Regions from separate parts of the Aeromonas sp. 130281 genome, predicted to be linked through region 1. Evidence: predicted binding sites of a transcription regulator. Region 1 holds the regulator's gene; each other region holds the start of a gene.
What was found. The regulator sigma-54, encoded in region 1, starts transcription at its own class of promoters, with help from an activator protein. The targets are predictions, from matches to a motif close to TGGCACNGTTTTNGCTT.
Positions count from the first base shown of each region.

Region 2: a site for sigma-54 is predicted at 3,067-3,083, ahead of flhA (flagellar biosynthesis protein FlhA). Genes of this name have one in related genera too.
Region 3: a site for sigma-54 is predicted at 2,681-2,697, ahead of flgA (flagellar basal body P-ring formation chaperone FlgA). Genes of this name have one in related genera too.
Region 4: a site for sigma-54 is predicted at 2,015-2,031, ahead of AC1IN8_RS12720 (superinfection exclusion B family protein). Genes of this name have one in related genera too.

Region 1 is NZ_JBWVQS010000004.1:12,702-17,284, reverse strand. It holds gene rapZ (RNase adapter RapZ) at 1-700, opposite strand, end outside; gene ptsN (PTS IIA-like nitrogen regulatory protein PtsN) at 741-1,187, opposite strand; gene hpf (ribosome hibernation promoting factor) at 1,190-1,477, opposite strand; gene AC1IN8_RS11965 (RNA polymerase factor sigma-54) at 1,498-2,937, opposite strand; gene lptB (LPS export ABC transporter ATP-binding protein) at 3,003-3,728, opposite strand; gene lptA (lipopolysaccharide transport periplasmic protein LptA) at 3,741-4,259, opposite strand; gene lptC (LPS export ABC transporter periplasmic protein LptC) at 4,246-4,583, opposite strand, start outside.
Region 2 is NZ_JBWVQS010000001.1:1,126,810-1,131,392, reverse strand. It holds gene fliQ (flagellar biosynthesis protein FliQ) at 1-173, shown strand, start outside; gene fliR (flagellar biosynthetic protein FliR) at 244-1,041, shown strand; gene AC1IN8_RS05005 (hypothetical protein) at 1,034-1,462, shown strand; gene flhB (flagellar biosynthesis protein FlhB) at 1,455-2,585, shown strand; gene flhA (flagellar biosynthesis protein FlhA) at 3,120-4,583, shown strand, end outside.
Region 3 is NZ_JBWVQS010000006.1:142,435-147,017, forward strand. It holds gene AC1IN8_RS16210 (peptide ABC transporter substrate-binding protein) at 1-450, shown strand, start outside; gene yfcE (phosphodiesterase) at 461-1,015, shown strand; gene AC1IN8_RS16220 (flagella synthesis protein FlgN) at 1,049-1,465, opposite strand; gene flgM (flagellar biosynthesis anti-sigma factor FlgM) at 1,462-1,782, opposite strand; gene flgA (flagellar basal body P-ring formation chaperone FlgA) at 1,877-2,482, opposite strand; gene AC1IN8_RS16235 (chemotaxis protein CheV) at 2,719-3,630, shown strand; gene AC1IN8_RS16240 (CheR family methyltransferase) at 3,648-4,472, shown strand; gene flgB (flagellar basal body rod protein FlgB) at 4,535-4,583, shown strand, end outside.
Region 4 is NZ_JBWVQS010000004.1:163,684-168,266, reverse strand. It holds gene bfr (bacterioferritin) at 67-546, shown strand; gene AC1IN8_RS12725 (methylglyoxal synthase) at 864-1,322, shown strand; gene AC1IN8_RS12720 (superinfection exclusion B family protein) at 1,386-1,973, opposite strand; yybP-ykoY riboswitch at 2,177-2,284, shown strand; gene AC1IN8_RS12715 (sodium:calcium antiporter) at 2,373-3,359, shown strand; gene ansB (L-asparaginase 2) at 3,455-4,513, opposite strand.

The DNA.
Region 1 (4,583 bases):
GGGGCAACCAGGTCACCAGCATGTTCTCTATCTGCTGGATGAACAGCATCACGTCCGCCTGGGCCGAGAGGTAGTTGGCCACGGGCTCATCCTGACCGGTAAACGGCTTGAGCTCCGGGATCCAGTGGGGGTTGGGCAGGAAACGGGCATCGAACACGAAGTCCGCATCCTTGGGGATGCCGTATTTGAAGCCAAACGACTCGAACACCAGCACCAGCTCGTTCTCTTTCTTGCCGAGCACCCGGGTCTTGATGAGCTCGCTGAGGTCATGAATGCTGAGGTTGGTGGTATCGATGCGCAGATCGGCGGTCGAGGAGAGGGGCGCCAGCAGGTGGGTCTCTTCCCGGATCGCCTCATCCAGCGACAGCTGTTTGCGGGACAGGGGGTGCAGCCGGCGGCTCTCGCCATAGCGCTTGAGCAGGGTCCCGTTGTCTGCATCGAAGAAGAAGCTGGAGAACTCCACCCGCCCCTCGTTGCGCACCTGGGTCAGCAGGTTGTCCAGCTTGTCTGGCTGGGTCGGCAGGTTGCGCACGTCTATGCTGACCGCCAGCTTGTCATACTGGCTCTCCACCGAGACGATCAGCTGGGGCAGCAGGTTGACCGGCAGGTTATCCACGCAGTAGTAACCCAGATCCTCCAGCACCCTCAGGGCCACCGTCTTGCCGGAGCCCGAACGACCGCTTACCACTATTAACTGCATCTTGTCCCCTCACGCCAACGTGGCGGTGTCAGACCCGGCATCAGGCCGAGGTCATGATCTGATAGAGTTCTTCGTCGCTGGTCGCCTGGCGCAACTGGCGGCAGACGGCCTTGTCACCCAGCTTGGATGCCATCAGGGAAAGGGTCTTGAGATGCTGCTTGCACTCGCTTTCCGGCACCAGCAATGCAAAGAGCAGGTCAACCGGTTGATTGTCGATAGAATCGAAAGGGATGGGTTCGGAGAAGGTCATCAGCACGGCGGTCGGCGCAAAGGCGTCGTCGATCCGGCCATGGGGAATGGCGATACCGGCACCGATCCCGGTACTGCCCATCTTTTCCCGCGCCAGCAGGCTTTCAAACAGCACCTGGCGGGAGGCGCCGAGGCGCTCTGCGGCCAGCTCACTGATGATCTCGAGGGCGCGTTTCTTGCTGGTACAAGGGACCGCACTCTTGGTGCAGTCCCGACTCAGTATGTGTTCAAGTTGCATAGTTATTTTTGATTTAACTTATCTTTGTGCTTGATGATCTGCCGATCCAGTTTATCCAGCAGGGTATCAATCGCCGCATACATGTCGGCATGCTGCGAATTGGCGAACACCTCTCCCCCGCTGACGTGCAGCTTGGCTTCGGCGATCTGGTTCAGTTTTTCGACGCTCAACACCACATGTACGTTGTTGATATGGTCAAAGTGACGCTCGAGTTTGGCAAATTTGTTATTCACATAATCACGCAGAGCTTCGGTAATCTCGACATGGTGTCCGGTCAGGTTAATTTGCATAACGTCTTCCTTTTGTTTGCCTAAACCAGGCGTTTGCGCTGATTGGATGGCGGGATCAACAAGGATTCACGGTACTTTGCGATCGTGCGTCTCGCCACCATAATACCCTGTTCGGCCAGCAAATCCGCGATCTTGCTATCACTAAGCGGTTTGGCCGGGTTTTCGGCCGTCACCAGCTTCTTGATCAGGGCGCGAATTGCGGTCGATGAGCACTCTCCTCCTCCCTCCGTGTTGACATGACTGGAGAAAAAAAACTTCAGTTCAAAGATGCCACGGGGCGTATGCATGTACTTCTGGGTCGTCACCCGTGAAATCGTCGACTCGTGCATCTCCACCGCCTCGGCGATGTCGTTGAGTACCATGGGCTTCATGGCCTCTTCACCGTATTCGAAGAAGCCCTGCTGCTGCTCGACGATGCAGCTGGCCACCTTGAGCAGGGTGTCGTTGCGACTCTCCAGACTCTTGATGAACCACTTGGCCTCCTGCAAATGGGAGCGGATGAACTGGGTATCCGTGCTGCTGCGGGCATTGCGTGCCATGGCCGCATAGGCCTCGTTGACACGGATGCGCGGCGCCGAATCCGGGTTGAGCTCAACCACCCACTTCGTCCCCTTCTTGACCACGGAGACGTCCGGGATCACGTATTGCGACTCGCTCTGGATGATGCCATTGCCGGGTCTGGGCTCCAGTTGCTGGATGAGATCCAGCACCTCCTTGAGATCGCTCTCCTTGAGCCTGGTCTTGCGCGCCAGAGTGCGGTAGTCGCGGTTGCCGAGCAGGTCCATGTGCTCGCGGATCACCTCCCTTGCCTCATTGAGCCAGGGCAGATCCGGCGAGTACTGACCAAGCTGGATCAGCAGACACTCCTGCACCGAGCGCGCGGCTATGCCAACCGGATCGAAATGCTGCACCCGCTTGAGCACGGCTTCCACTTCATCCAGTTCCACTTCTACCTCTTCACTGCTGACTGCAGCCTGAATATCTTCGAGAGAGGCGGTCAGGTAGCCGGACTCGTCGATGGCGTCGATGATGGCGAGGGCAATGGCAGCATCCAGATCACTGAACGGCGTCAGTCGCATCTGCCACAGCAAATAGTCCTGCAGGTTCTCGGTGGTTTCCCCCTGATAGACGCTGTCTTCCCCGTCATGGATGGGGCCGGCGCTCTGGGCAGTCCCGGCGGAGTAGACCTCATCCCAGGTGGTGTCCACCGGCAGTTCATCCGGCATGCTGTCCTGCGCCATGGCGTCGCTGGAGTCGAGTTGACTGGCGTCCTGGGGCTCTATCGGGCTGGTTTCCTGCGCCTCATTCTCCTCCTGCTCCAGCAAGGGGTTATTATCGAGCGCTTGCTGAATTTCCTGCTGGAGTTCCAGAGTGGAGAGCTGGAGCAGACGAATCGCTTGTTGTAATTGTGGCGTCATGGTCAGGGACTGACCGAGACGCAACTGTAATGTCGGCTTCATCTACGTCGGGATATCCTTATGTTCAGCGAGGCAGTCACCTAACAAAAATGAGGGGTGCCCCCTTACTATAGACTGAATTGATCGCCCAAATAGACGCGCTTGACCTGCTCATCGGCGAGGATGTCGGCCGGAGCGCCCTCGGCAATCATCTTGCCGTGGCTGACGATGTAGGCCTTCTCGCACACATCCAGCGTCTCTCTGACGTTGTGGTCTGTGATCAGCACGCCCAGCCCTCTTTCCTTCAGATGCTGGATGATCTTCTTGATGTCTATGACCGAAATAGGATCAACACCTGCAAAGGGCTCATCCAACAGGATGAATCGCGGCTCTGCCGCCAGCGCCCGGGCAATCTCGACCCGGCGTCGCTCCCCGCCAGACAGGCTCTGACCCAGGCTGTCGCGAATATGGGTGATGTTGAACTCTTCCAGCAACTGCTCGACCTTATCCTCACGCTCCTCGCGGCTCAACCCCTTGCGGGTCTGCATGACCCCCATCAGGTTGTCGAACACAGACAGGCGCCGGAAGATGGAGGCCTCCTGGGGCAGGTAGCCGATGCCATTGCGGGCACGGATATGCATGGGCTGCAGGCTGATGTCCTGCTCGTCGATGGTGATGAGACCCGCATCCCGCTGCACCAGGCCCACGATCATGTAGAAGGAGGTGGTCTTGCCGGCACCATTCGGGCCGAGCAGCCCCACTATCTGGCCGGTGCCCACTTCCAGGCTCACGTCGCTGACCACCATGCGGCGCTTGTAGCTCTTCTGCAAACCCGTTGCTTTTAACACTGCCATGGCTTCTGTTTCCTACTTCTTCTGATCGGCGGGTTTGTCGAAGTTTTCTACCTGATCCGGCAGGAACACCGTCTTGACGCGCTGGGTGGGCCCCTTGCTCTCGGCGATCATCTTCTGTTTGACGATGTCGTAGCGGATGAGGTCGCCGGTAACCTGGCTGTCTTCCTGCTTGAGCTGACCGTTGCCCGTGATGGTGACCAGACGGTTCTTCAGCTCGTAGCGAATGCTGTTGCCGTGGGCATTGACCGGCTTGCCATTGTCCAGGATCTGGAAGAAGGTGGCGGGATTGCCATAGGCGGTCATCACCTCTGCGCCCTTGTCGCCGGAGCGGATCACCACCACCTTGTCGGCCTTAATCTTGATGGTGCCCTGGGTGATGATCACGTCTTCGCTGAAGGTGATGCGGTTGTCCTGCATCTCGGCCACTTGCTTGACCGCATCCACATAGACCTTCTCGGCAAAGTCGGACTCTTTGGCGCTCACTGTACTGCACAGCAGCAGGGCCACGAGGGCCAGATTAACGTTTTTCATTGAAATAAGTGGCATGGCCTTTATCCAGTAATTCGAAATATTTACGATCCAGATGGCCCTTCAGGCCAACGCCCTCGGTCTGGAATTCCTGACCCACTATGCTGATGTGCTGGTTGCTTCTCACGTCCTGGGTCACCAGATCCAGCTCCAGATAGGGGGTATCCAGCGTGGAGATGAAAGACGCCGGCAGCAGGCCGTCCAGATGGACCTTGTCACGCAGGATCACGTTGTCATCTGTGTTGAGCACCCCGGTTTCGGCCGTGACCTTCCACTCGGCCTCCCCCTGCTCATCGAACATGTAGACCACCGGCTTGTCGAAGGTGG
Region 2 (4,583 bases), on a different contig from region 1:
TGGTGGTCGCCATCTTCCAGGCCGCCACCTCCATCAACGAACAGACCCTGAGCTTCCTGCCCCGTCTCGTGGTCACCCTGCTGGCCCTGGGGGCCGGTGCCCACTGGGGCTTGCAGAGCCTGATGGACTTCTTCCAGCTGATGGTGAGCCAGATCCCCGAGGTGGTCGGCTGATGCCAGTGTCGGCATTTGCGACCATCAGGCTGCCGATGACGACCCGTCCCACGGCTTTCGGAGCGGCGGCGTGAGCTACACCACTGCGGTGATCATGGAGTGGTTGGCGTCCGTGCTCTGGCCGCTTGCCCGGGTGAGCAGCCTGCTGATGGTGATGGCGGTGTTCGGCAGCCGGCTGGCTCCTGCCAACGTTCGCATGGGGCTGGCGCTCGCCATCACCTTCATCATCGCCCCCCTGCTGCCCCCCATGCCCAAGGTGGAGCTGTTCTCCGTCGGCAGCTTCCTGGTGTTGGGGCAGCAGCTGCTCATCGGCATAGCGCTCGGCCTCATGACCCAGTTTCTGCTGGAAAGCTTCGTGATGGCGGGCCAGATCATCGCCATGCAGACCAGCCTGGGCTTTGCCACCCTGGTGGATCCCATGAACGGCCAGTCGGCTCCCGTGGTGGGCCAGTTCTACCTGATGCTGGCGACCCTGGTGTTCCTGGCGGTGGATGGCCATCTCCTGATGATCAGGATGGTGGTGCTGAGCTTCGAGACCCTGCCGGTCTCGGACAGCGGGCTCAGCCTGCCCGCCATCCGCAGCCTGGTGAGCTTCCTCGGGGTCATGTACCAGGCCTCCCTGGTGATGGCCCTGTCTGCCATCATAGCCCTGCTGCTCATCAACTTCGCGTTCGGAGTCATGACCCGGGCGGCTCCCCAGCTCAACATCTTCAGCATCGGCTTTGCGGTCAGCATGATGTCGGGCCTCTTCATCCTCTGGCTCACCATAGGGGGTTTCATGGGGCACTTCGATTCCCTCTGGGAGCGGGTGCAGGAGACCAGCTGCGAGCTTATCAAGGTCCAGTGCCTGGGGGGCCAGAATGGTTGATACCGGTCTGCTCGACAGTTGCCAGCCAGTCGGGAGACTGCATCCCATTGATACCGATCGGGTCAATGGCACCGAACAACCAGGCCATGCTATCGGCTGGCTGATCTACAACGGCCAGTCAGTCGGGGGACTGCATGCCATTGATACCGATCGGGTCAACGGCACCGAACAACCAGGCCATGCTATCGGCTGGCTGACTTACAGCGGCCAGTCAGTCGGGGGACTGCATCTCATTGATACCGATCGGGTCAATGGCACCGAACAACCAGGCCATGCTATCGGCTGGCTGATCTACAGCGGCCAGTCAGTCGGGGGACTGCATCTCATTGATACCGATCGGGTCAATGGCACCGAACAACCAGGCCATGCTATCGGCTGGCTGATCTACAACGGCCAGTCAGTCGGGGGTCAGCATGGCTGATACCGATCAGGAACGCACAGAACAACCCACGGGCAAACGACTGCAACAGGCCCGGGAAAAAGGGCAGATTGCACGCTCCAAGGAGCTGGGAACCGCCAGCGTCCTGCTGGCGACCGTGTTCGGCTTGCTGATGATCAAGGAGAGCCTGGCCGGTGCCATGGTCAAGGTGCTCACCATGGGCTTTACCCTGGACCGGGATCAGGCCTTCGATCCCAACGCCATGGGGGTCATGCTGCCCACCCTGCTGTGGGAGCTGCTGCAACCCCTCGGCCTGCTGTTCCTGCTGGTGACCATAGCCGCCTTCGTGGGCAACACATTGCTCGGCGGTATGAACTTCTCCTCCGAGGCCATGTTGCCCAAATGGAGCAAGCTGAGCCCCTTGAGTGGTTTGAAGAGGATGTTCGGGGTGCAATCCCTGGTGGAGCTCGTCAAGTCCATCGCCAAGGTGGTGTTCATCAGCCTGTTCGCCTGGTGGATGCTGTCGAGCCAGTTCAATCACCTGCTCAATCTCTCCCTCGAGGGCTTCCCCGGCGGCATCATAGACGCCCTGGATCTGCTGCTGTGGATGCTGATCATCCTCTGCTGCGCCCTGATCCCCATCGTCGCCATAGACGTGCCCTTCCAGACCTGGAACCACAATCGCCAGCTCAAGATGACCAAGCAGGAGATCAAGGACGAGTTCAAGGACAGCGAGGGCAAGCCCGAGGTCAAGGGACGGATACGCCAGTTGCAGATGCAGATGGCGATGCGCCGGATGATGGGGGATGTGCCCAAGGCGGACGTCATCATCACCAACCCGACCCACTACTCGGTGGCCCTGAAGTACGACGCGGGCAAGCCGGGGGCCGCGCCCAAGGTGCTGGCCAAGGGGGTGGACGAGGTGGCGATGAAGATCCGAGAGATAGCGCGGGAATACGACATCCCCGTGATGTCCTCGCCGCCCCTGACCCGGGCTATCTACCATGCCACCGAGATTGGCCAGGAGATCCCCGAGGGGCTCTTTGCCGCCGTGGCCCAGGTGCTGGCCTACGTCTATCAGCTCAAGAAGTTCCGCCGTGGCCGTGGCCGCCGCCCGACCCCGGTCGCCAGGGATCTCCCCATTCCGCCGGAATATCGCAAATAATCCGTATTCTGGGAGGTGCTGGCTGTCTCTATCCCCAGGGATCTGTCCACTATGGCGCCGGAATATCGCAAATAATCCGTATTCTGGGAGGCGCTGGTTGTCTCCATCCCCAGGGATCTGTCCACTATGGCACCGGAATATCGCAGGTAGTCTGGTGTTCAGCGGAGGCTGGCTGCCCTGAGCGCCATGGATCAACCCACTGTGCCACCGGACTATCACAAGTCGTCACTGCTCTGAGGCGTTGACTGCTCCCGTTGTCAGGGAGCAGTCCACTGTGCCACCGGAATATTGCATCTAGCCTCGCTCCCGCCCCGTTTGCATGGATCGGCTCGCTATTCCCCACATTGATCACCATGGCGCTGCCCGTTCCAGCGGGATTTGCGGCAACACCTCGCTGCCCATCAAGCTACCCGAACAAGTCCTCCGACGGACTTCTGACAGCATCAAAATAAAATCCATATAGATCAAGCCATTGGGTAATTGGCTTGATATTTGCTTTAATTCGCCATCGGCAGTGGTAAATCGAGAAGAACGATGGGATTCAAGGCTGGAGTGAGCCGTTTCAAAGAGTACAGATGGTTGCTCAGCAAGGGGATAGGGACCCCGTTGCTGGTGCTCGCCTCCCTCGGCATGGTGGTGCTCCCCATACCGCCCCTGATGCTGGATATCCTCTTCTCCTTCAACATCGCCCTCTCCATAGTGGTGCTGCTGGTGGCCGTCTATACCCGTCGGCCGCTGGAGTTTGCCGCCTTCCCCACAGTCCTGCTGATAGCGACCCTGCTGCGGCTCGCCCTCAACGTCGCCTCCACCCGGGTGGTGCTGCTGGAAGGCCACAACGGCAGCGCGGCGGCGGGCCATGTGATCGAGGCCTTCGGCAACGTGGTGATCGGCGGCAACTATGCGGTGGGCATCATCGTCTTCATGATCCTGGTGATCATCAACTTCGTGGTGGTCACCAAGGGTGCGGGCCGGATCTCCGAGGTGAGCGCCCGCTTCACCCTGGATGCCATGCCCGGCAAGCAGATGGCCATAGATGCGGACCTGAACGCCGGTCTCATCAACCAGGAAGAGGCGAAGAAGCGCCGTCAGGACGTGACCCAGGAAGCTGACTTCTACGGCTCCATGGACGGTGCCTCCAAATTCGTGAAGGGGGATGCCGTCGCCGGCATCATGATCCTCTTCATCAACATCATCGGTGGCTTCATCATCGGCATGATGCAGCACCAGCTCAGCTTCGGCGAAGCGGCCGAGATCTACACCCTGCTCGCCATAGGTGACGGCCTGGTGGCCCAGATCCCGTCCCTGCTGCTCTCCATCGCCGCCGCCATCATAGTCACCCGCCAGAATACCGATCAGGACATGGGCACGGCCGTGCTCGGCCAGTTGTTCGAGAACCCCAAGGCGCTGGTGATCTCCGCCGGCATATTGCTGATGATGGGCAGCGTGCCCGGCATGCCGCATCTGGCCTTCCTGAGTCTGGGGGCCGTGGCGGCAGCGGGGGCCTGGTGGCTGCTGCGCCGGGAGAAACTGAACAAGGCCAGGGCGGCGAGCGGTGAACTCTTGCCTGCCCAGGGTGATGCCCCGGTGGAGCAGAAGGACCTGAGCTGGGACGACGTCATGCCGGTGGACATCATAGGCCTGGAGGTGGGCTATCAGCTCATCCCGCTGGTGGACAAGAATCAGGGGGGCGAGCTGCTCAACCGGATCAAGGGGGTGCGCAAGAAGCTCTCCCAGGAGTTCGGCTTCCTGGTGCCTGCGGTGCACATCCGCGACAACCTGGATCTCGCCCCCAACCAGTACCGCATCACCCTGATGGGGGTGAGCACCGGCGAGGCCACCGTCTATCACGACAAGGAGATGGCCATCAACCCGGGTCAGGTGTTCGGCCAGATCCAGGGCATAGCGACCCAGGATCCCGCGTTCGGACTGGAAGCTGTCTGGGTCGCCAAGGATCAGGTCTCCCAGGCCCAGACCCTTGGCTACACAGTGGTGGATGCG
Region 3 (4,583 bases), on a different contig from region 1:
TCTGAGAACCACAAGAAGCTGGCCCTGGCGGTCGCGGCCATGTGGAAGCCGCTGGGGGTGGAGGTCACCCTCAACAACATGGAGTGGAATGCCTATCAGGTGGCCAAGGACAGCGGTGACTTCATGCTGGCCCGCTCCTTCTTGTTTGGTGACTATGTCGAGCCCTCGTCCATGCTGGGCAGTTTCCGCTGTCAGGATCCCCAGAACGAGAGCGGCTACTGCAACCCGGCCTTCGACGGCCTGTTGCAACAGGCCGCTGACTCTCTGGATGGCGCCGCCCGAACCGGGCTCTACCGCAAGGCCGAGCAACTGCTGATGGAGGAGATGCCCGTCATCCCCGTCTATCACTACAACCAGATGAGGCTGGTGGACCCCGCCCTGCGCGGTCTGCCGAGCAGCAACCTGAAGGGGGCCATCGCCACCAAGGATCTCTACTTCAGCCAGCCATGAGGAGTGTGCGATGAAGATAGCCATCATTTCCGATCTGCACGGCAGCCTGCCTGCCCTGGAGCAGGTGCTGGCGCAGCTTGCCCCCTGGCAGCCGGATCACTATCTGTTGCTGGGGGATCTGCTCAACCACGGCCCGCGCAATCCGGTGCCGGCGGGTTATGAGCCTGCCGCCGTGGCGGCGCGGCTCAACCAGCTGGCCCCCCGGATCATGGCGGTGCGGGGCAACTGCGATTCCGAGGTGGATCAGATGCTGCTGCACTTCCCCATCACGGCCCCCTACAATCAGTTGCTGGTGGACGGGCGGCGCTGGTTCGTCAGCCATGGTCATCTCTATGATCCCGAGGCGGTGCCCTTGCCGGCGGGCAGCCTCTTCATCAGCGGCCATACCCATCTGCCCGTATTGCGACGAGAAGCGCGGCAAGAAGGGGAACTGGTGCTGGTGAACCCGGGCTCCATCTGTTTTCCGAGGGGAGAATGGGCGGCCAGCTATGGCCGGTATGAGGATGGCGTCATGAGCATTCATGCCTGCCGCGACGGGGCAAGGCTGATGGAACTGGTGCTCTGACTGCCGGGCATCAAGAGAAGGAAGGAGAGAGGATTAGGCCTTGATACCCAGGGAGCGGGTGCCGGAGCGGGTATTGCCCTTGGCGTCATAGGTCAGGGAGTTGCTGTCTCTGAGCTTGCTGAGAAAGCTCGCCAGGCGGCGATTGGAGATGATGCTGAGCTCGAGCAGCCGACCATTGAGGTTGTTCTGCTCCTGACAGGCTTCCAGCTTGGCTTGCAGGGCCTGTACCTGGGTCGGGAAGGCGCCGAGTTGTTGCTGCAGATCGGGCAGCTCGGCCAATGTCTTGTCCAGGGTCTCGATGGCCTCAAGCAGTTGCTGCTTGCGCTCGGCCAGCGCCGGCAAGGCCAGGGCCCGGTGTGCCTTGAGCAGGTCAAACTCCTCTGCCAGCAAACCTTGCATCTGGGAGAGGTTGTCGTCCTGGGCGTGCAGCAGCGAAGGCAGTTCCATCATCCCAGCCGTTTGTCCAGATCCGCTTCGAAGCTGAACATCTTCCTGGCCACGGCTTCGCTGTTGACCTTGTATTCCCCACTGGCCACGGCCTTCTTCAGGCTTTCGACGCGGCTCTCGTTACCGGTGGAGGCGGTGTTGAGGGTCTTCTGCATCTGTTGCAATTGCTGCGCCTCACTGGTCAAGGAGACAGAGTCGGTCTTGACGGTCGCCGCACGATTGCTCTCGGCAGAGGTCGCGGACTTGGTGGCTACACCTTGACTGGTCCCACTGTTTTGCAACCGGCTGTTTGCCAAGTTGTTGATATTGTTGATAGCCATACGGTTTACCTTCGTCTGCTTTGCTGTTCGCTTACCTGTTTATCGGTGACGGCGGTCAGAACTTTAGAAAAAAATTGCTGCATTAATAAAACAGTCAGAATGTGACCACCACAGAGCCGACGGCACTCACCTGGCCCTGCACCGCTCTGCCCGAACGAATGTTGACGAGCCTGATCATGTCTCCGAAGCTGCCATCTTGCAAGGCTCGGGCCATGGTTTTGATCTGCATGCTGCTGTTTTCCGCACTCAGAGTGACCTGGTCCCCCTTGCAGACCACGCAGACCTGAGTCAGCCTGATTGGCTGGCCCGGCTTGAGTTCACGCTTGCTGCGCACCCCGATGAGGGCGGCGGGGTCGGTGAGATAGTCACCGCGGATCAGGGTCTGATCCTGGTAGGCCAGGGTCAGCATGGACTCGCTCAGTATGTCCCCCTTGGCCACGGGAGCCGCGACGGTCACATAGGGTTTCTGGATGCTGACCCGCACCGGGAGATAGAGATCCCAGGGTTTGTCTCCCTCGCACTTGAGGTAGACGGTGGTGTTGCGGCGTATCTCCATCTTGGCCGGGAGGGAGATAGTCAGCCCCTCTTCGCAGTGATTCAGGGGGAGGCGCTCATCTATGGTACCGGCGGTCACCTCGGCCTGGGCATCGAGGGGGACATCCAGCTGGTCGAGGACGAATGTCTGTGCCTGCTCCTGCAGATAGTCGGTCACCTCGGATGCCATGGCGTGAGAGAGGCTGCAAAACGGCAGTAAGATGAGGAAAAGTCTATTAATCATTTTTGCTTACCGGTCGATAAGTTGTTCACGTACACCATCGCAGTTAACTATGCTTGCTGCAGATTTCGGTTGTCGAGACATCGATAGTCTGATGCAAGCCAATGTGCATGCACACACAACATGCACGATCAGTGCCAAGCGTTTTTTAGGGAGTGTTTATGGCGAGTATTCTGGACTCGGTCAACCAACGGACCCAGCTGGTGGGACAAAACCGGTTGGAGCTGCTGCTGTTTCGTCTCAACGGACGTCAAAGATTTGGCATCAACGTATTCAAGGTACGTGAGGTGCTGCAGTGCCCTCCCTTGACCGTCATGCCCAAGCTCAACTCCTGCATTCGCGGTGTGGCGCACATTCGCGGCCAGACCATCTCGGTGATCGATCTCAGCATGGCGATGGGCAAGCGCCCCATCCAGGACATCTCCAAGTGCTTCATCATCATCTCCGAGTACAACAGATCCGTTCAGGGGTTCCTGGTCCATTCGGTCGAGCGCATCATCAACATGAACTGGGAGTCCATCCTGCCACCCCCCAAGGGCGCCGGTCGCATCAACTACATGACGGCGGTGACCGAGGTGGATGGCGAGCTGGTGGAGATCCTGGACGTGGAGCGCATTCTCAACGAGATCTCGCCGGTCTCCACCGAGGTGAGTGCCGAGCTGGTGGAAGCCAGCGTGGAGCGCAACCCCCACGGCCGTCCTGTGCTGGTCGCCGACGACTCTTCGGTGGCGCGCAAGCAGGTACAGCGGGCGCTGGAGGCCATCGGGGTGCAGTGCGTGCTGGCCAAGGATGGACGGGAGGCCCTCAACATGTTGCTGGAGATGGCCAAGCAGGGCCCCATCCTCGATCAGATTGCCCTGGTCATCTCCGACATCGAGATGCCGGAGATGGATGGCTACACCTTCACCGCCGAGATCCGCAACAATCCCAACCTCAAGGATTTGCATGTTATCCTGCACACATCCCTCAGTGGGGTGTTCAATCAGGCCATGGTGCAGAAAGTTGGTGCGAACAACTTCATAGCCAAATTCCAGCCTGATGAGTTGGCCAAGGCCGTACAAGGCGCCCTCTAATAAAGAAGAACAACTGCATGAAGACACTTTCGGACGACTTATACAGGCAATTCAGCAATTTTCTGGCGCAGCAGAGCGGCATAGTGCTGGGTGACAACAAACAGTATCTGGTCAAGAGCCGTCTGTCGCCCTTGATGACTCAGTTTGGTATCGAGAGTCTGTCTGAACTGGTGACCCGGGCGATGAACGTGCGCGAGCGGGAGCTCAAGATGGCCGTGGTCGATGCCATGACCACCAATGAAACCCTGTGGTTTCGCGATACCTACCCGTTCCAGCTGCTGAGTGACAAGATCTTCCCGGAGCTCGGCAAGAGTGGTCGTCCCATCAAGATCTGGTCTGCTGCCTCCTCCTCCGGGCAGGAGCCTTACTCCATCGCCATGACGGCGCTGGAGCAGCAGGTCAAACGCCCCGGCACCTTGCCGGGCGGGGTGCAGATAGTGGGGACCGACATCTCCAGCACCATGCTCAACCAGTGCAAGGAGGGGGTCTATGACAGCTTGGCACTGGCTCGCGGCCTGTCACCCGAGCGCAAGCGGCTGTTCTTTGAGCCCTGCGGCGACAACAAGATGCGGGTATCGGAGCGTGTCAGAAAATTGACCAGCTTCCGGCCCCTGAACCTGCTGGAGAGCTACAGCCTGCTCGGCAAGTTTGACATCATCTTCTGTCGCAACGTGCTCATCTACTTTGCGCCAGAGGTGAAGTCCAAGATCCTCAACCAGTTTGCCAGCAGCCTCAATCCTGGCGGCTATCTGATGCTGGGGGCCTCGGAGTCCCTGGCGGGCCTCACCGACAAGTTCGAGATGATCCGCTGCAACCCCGGCATCGTCTACAAGGTCAAATAACTCTCCCCTCGTCCCTCTTTGGCACACCTCTTGCTAAACATTCGTGAAGCAGGAGGTGCGCTATGGCAATTTCATTCGACAAGGCATTCGGTGTTCACCAGTACACGCTGA
Region 4 (4,583 bases), 150 kb from region 1:
TGGTCATTTTTCTCGACTACGCTCTAGTGATCGGTGCCCTAGGCTCGAACACGAGGAGTAATGTCGATGAAAGGAGATCCCAAAATCATTGCCCACCTCAACAAGGTGCTGGCCAATGAGCTGGTTGCCATCAACCAATATTTCCTGCACGCCCGCATCTACGATGACTGGGGCCTCAAGGGGCTCGGGCACAAGGAATATCATGAGTCCATCGATGAGATGAAGCATGCCGACGAGCTGGTCAAGCGAGTGCTGTTTCTGGAAGGACTACCCAACTTGCAGGATCTGGGCAAGCTGCGCATTGGTGAGACAGTCGAAGAGATGTTGCGCTGCGATCTGTCACTGGAAATGGATGCCATCCCCGACCTGAAAGTGGCCATCACCTATGCCGAGTCCGTCCATGATTACGTCAGCCGTGACCTGTTCCAGGAGATCCTGGAAGACGAGGAGGAGCACGTTGACTGGCTGGAAACCCAGCTGGACCTCATCGCTCGCATCGGCCTGGAAAATTATCAGCAATCCCAGCTTCATACCGCATCATCCTGAGTGCGGATGTCATCAAGATCTGCCCCCAACCCGCCAAGGCGGGTTTTTTTCTGGGCCGCCAGCGTCAAGCCCAAGCATGAATCTGAAACATACGGGCATTACTGTCTGCCAGGCAGGTGGCCAACCGGGTGGTTTCCCCAAGTCAGCCACCCTCCTTTACGGCACGGGGCGCACCGCCGGGCTCGGCACACAAGGCTCTGCCCCAAGCCGGATTGAACCATTGCAGAGATCACAGTTACGATGCAGGGCAGAGCAGCACACGCCGCTTTCGATTAGGATACGGCCCTATTCCCATCACTTTGCTACGGATGATTTCCATGGAACTGATTGCACGTGAGATGGCGCCCCACAAGCGGGTAGCCCTGGTGGCTCACGACAACATGAAGACCCCATTGCTGAACTGGGTGCTGCGCCGCAAGGAGGAGCTCAAGCTCCACCACCTCTATGCGACCGGCACCACGGGCACCCTGCTCGGCAAGAAGGCGCAACTGCCCATCACCTGCCTCTTCTCCGGACCCATGGGGGGCGATCAGCAGCTCGGCGCCCTCATCGCCGAAGGGAAGATCGACGTGATGATCTTCTTCTGGGATCCCCTCAATCCCGCGGCGCACGATCCGGACGTGAAGGCACTGCTGCGCCTCGCGGCGGTCTGGAACATCCCGGTCGCCACCAATGAAGCGACGGCGGACTTCATCATGGACAGCCCGCACATGCAGCAGGCATTCAGCGTCCAGGTGCCCGACTACGCCGGTTATCTCAAGGCAAGAACCGAGTAGCCCCAACCAGATAGCAAAGAGCCGGACAGTGTCCGGCTCTTTCGTTTGAAGGATGGTGGCGGTTCAGCGCTGGAAGCTCTTCTGGGCGAACTTGGGTCTGGCATTCATGATCTGCTCCACCTGCTCGTCGCTCATCTTGCCGCGCGATAGCCCCAGCACCTTGTAGGTCAGCAGCGGCCGTGCCGGCAGCGCAATCATCAGGGCGCGGATCTGGTTTTCGTCCTCCTTCTCTCGCACCGGCTTCCCATAGGCATAGGTCAGCACCCCGGCATCCATCAGGTTTTTGACGGCGGGTTCGGTGATCGGCAGGTTTATGACGCTTTTCCGTTGCAGCACGAACTCCCGCAGCACCGCCTTCTCGTTGAAGTCGAGGAAGCCAATCATCTGGGCCAGTTGATCCTGCTGGCGGCGGGACTGCCACTCGTCACAGGCCCATTCCCAGGCGATCAGGAAACCCTGGCTGCAGAAGTAGGAGATGGCGATCAGCATGCCGACCCCCAGCCAGGCGGCGTGAGCCGTGGCCCACTGACTGACGGCACCTTTCATCAGCCCGGCCGGGAACAGCAATATGATGCTGCAGCAGAGCAGCAGCCAGACCATCAGCCAGTTGAGGCGATTCAGCTGATAAAAATGTTGGATCCACCGTTTCATCGTTCACCCTTCCCAAGTCAATGTGGACAGTAGTCAACTCATAGCAATCCCTGTGCCAAGGCGAGGAGCCTGTGGGCGGGATCCGGATCCTGGCGAGCAGACTGGTGGGTTTGGTCGCTGGCCAGGTTACATCCCCTTACAAGTTGCCGGGGGGATGAGCCGCCATTTTCCTTGTGGGGTGACCCGTCTCTTGGTAAAAACCCCGCACTGTCATTGGGGAGTAGCAACCCGCCCATGATCCGGGCCGGGCTCATGTCAACATTCTTGGATCTGCCGATCCATGGCATGGGCGGCGATAGCATCTATCGTCCTGCAAGACCTTTGGCCTCGATACGCAAGCCAGCCGGGCGAGCCGTATCGGGTCCATCGGTTGTTCTGCTCGCCTGGCGGTTGCCCATTATGCTGATCACCCTGCTGTTATTTCTGCTCTCTGCCGCCACCATCTACCTGGCCTGCGACTATTTCGTCAACGGTATCGAATGGACCGGCCATCACCTCAAGTTCTCCCAGAGTGCCACCGGCTCCCTGCTGGCGGCCCTCGGCACTGCCTTGCCCGAATGCATAGTCACCCTGAGCGCCCTGCTGATGGGGGATGCTCCCGCCCAGCAGCAGATAGGGATAGGGGCCGCCCTCGGCGGCCCCCTGGTGCTCTCCACCATAGGCTATGCCGCCGTCGGCCTGACCCTGCTGCTGTGCATGGGCCCTGAGCACAGGGTCATCAATGACGAGGTACAGCGCGAGATAGGGCGGGATCAGGCCTGGTTTGTCGGCATCTTCCTGGTAGCGGTGGCCCTCGGCATGGTGGCCTTCACCGGCAAGACCTGGCTGGCCCCGCTGTTCGTGCTGGCGTACCTCCTCTATGTGCGGCGCGAGCTGAAACAGACCGACAGCCACGAGGTCGAGTTGCCAGAGCCCCTCAAGCTGGATCCCAAGGCCGTCATCCCGGCCCTTCGCAAGGTGCTGCTGCAGACCCTGGGAGCCCTGGTGGTGGTCGCGCTGGCGGCGCAGCTGTTCGTCCATCAGCTGGAGAGCATGGGTGAGCTGTTCGGCCTATCTCCCGTGCTGGCTGCCCTGCTGCTGAGCCCGGTAGCGACCGAGATGCCCGAGCTGATGAACGTACTGATCTGGGTACGTCAGGGCAAGAACCGGCTGGCGCTGGCCAACATCTCCGGCGCCATGATGATCCAGGGCACCATACCCAAGGCATTCTGCCTGCTGTTCACCCCCTGGTTGCTCGACAGCACCATGCTGGTCTCCTCCCTGGTGACCTTGCTGGCGGTGGTACTGCTGTGGTGGGGCTTCAGCGGTGGGCGGATGACGGCGGGCAGGCTGGCCTGCGTGGGGCTGGTGTATCTGGGTTTCTGCGGCTGGCTGATGGTGAGCTGACGGCGCGATCTATGTGAAGATGACGCCACAAACAAGGGCAGGATCGGATCCTGCCCTTTCTTCATGGATTTAGGTTCGCGGGTTGAACCCCGGACTCAGAACTGCTGGAACCAGCGCTGGATCTGGGCCGGATCCTTGCTCTGGGTCAGGGAGAGCATCAAGAGGATACGCGCCTTCTGGGGGTTCAAGGTGCCGGCGGCCACGAAGCCGTACTTGGCGTCATCGATCTCGGCATCCAGGGTAGTAGCGCCGGTCGGCACGCGGGCGGAGCGCACCACCCGGATGCCATCCTTGCTCGCCTTGGCCAGGGTATCGAACAGGCTGTGGTAGAGGTTGCCGTTGCCCACCCCGGCGCTGACGATGCCATCGAACTTGGCATCCACCATGGCCTTGGCCGGCAGATCGGTGGCGTTGGCATAGTTGTAGACGATGCCCACTTGCGGCAGCTTGTCGAGCTTGCTCACGTCAAACGGGGTCTTGCTGGTGTGCAGGCGGGCCGGGCTGCGCTGGTAGTCGATCTTGCCGTTGTGGATGTAGCCGAGCGGGCCGAAGTTCGGGGCGGCAAAGGTCTGCACCCCTGTGGTGTTGGTCTTGGTGACGTCGCGGGCATCCAGCACGGTATCGTTCATGGCGACCATGACGCCACGGCCCTTGGAGCTGGGGTCGGAGGCGGTAACCACGGCGTTATACAGATTCAGCGGGCCATCGGCACTCATGGCGGTGGAGGGGCGCATGGCACCCACCAGCACCACCGGCTTGTCGCTCTTGACGGTGAGGTTGAGGAAGTAGGCGGTCTCTTCCATGGTGTCGGTGCCATGGGTGATGACGATGCCGTCCACGTCATTCTTGGCCAGCAGCTCGTTGACCCGCTTGGCCAGCTTGAGCCACACCTCGTCGTTCATGTCCTGGGAGCCAATCTTGACTACCTGCTCCCCCTGCACGTCGGCCACGTTCTTCATCTCGGGCACGGCGGCGATCAGGGTCTCGATGGCCACCTTGCCCGCTTCATAGTTGGACTGGGTGGCGGACTGCCCCGCCCCGGCTATGGTGCCACCGGTCGCCAGAATATGAACCTGCGGCAGGGCCATGGCCAGGGGGGAGAGGGTCATGCCGAGGACGACGGCGAGCAGGGTCTTGCGGATAGGGTGAGTCATGCTGCAATCCTTTTGGGTTAGTTGACAGCAGCATTTTCATCCAACTTAGATCGTTTTTAAGTGATCACTC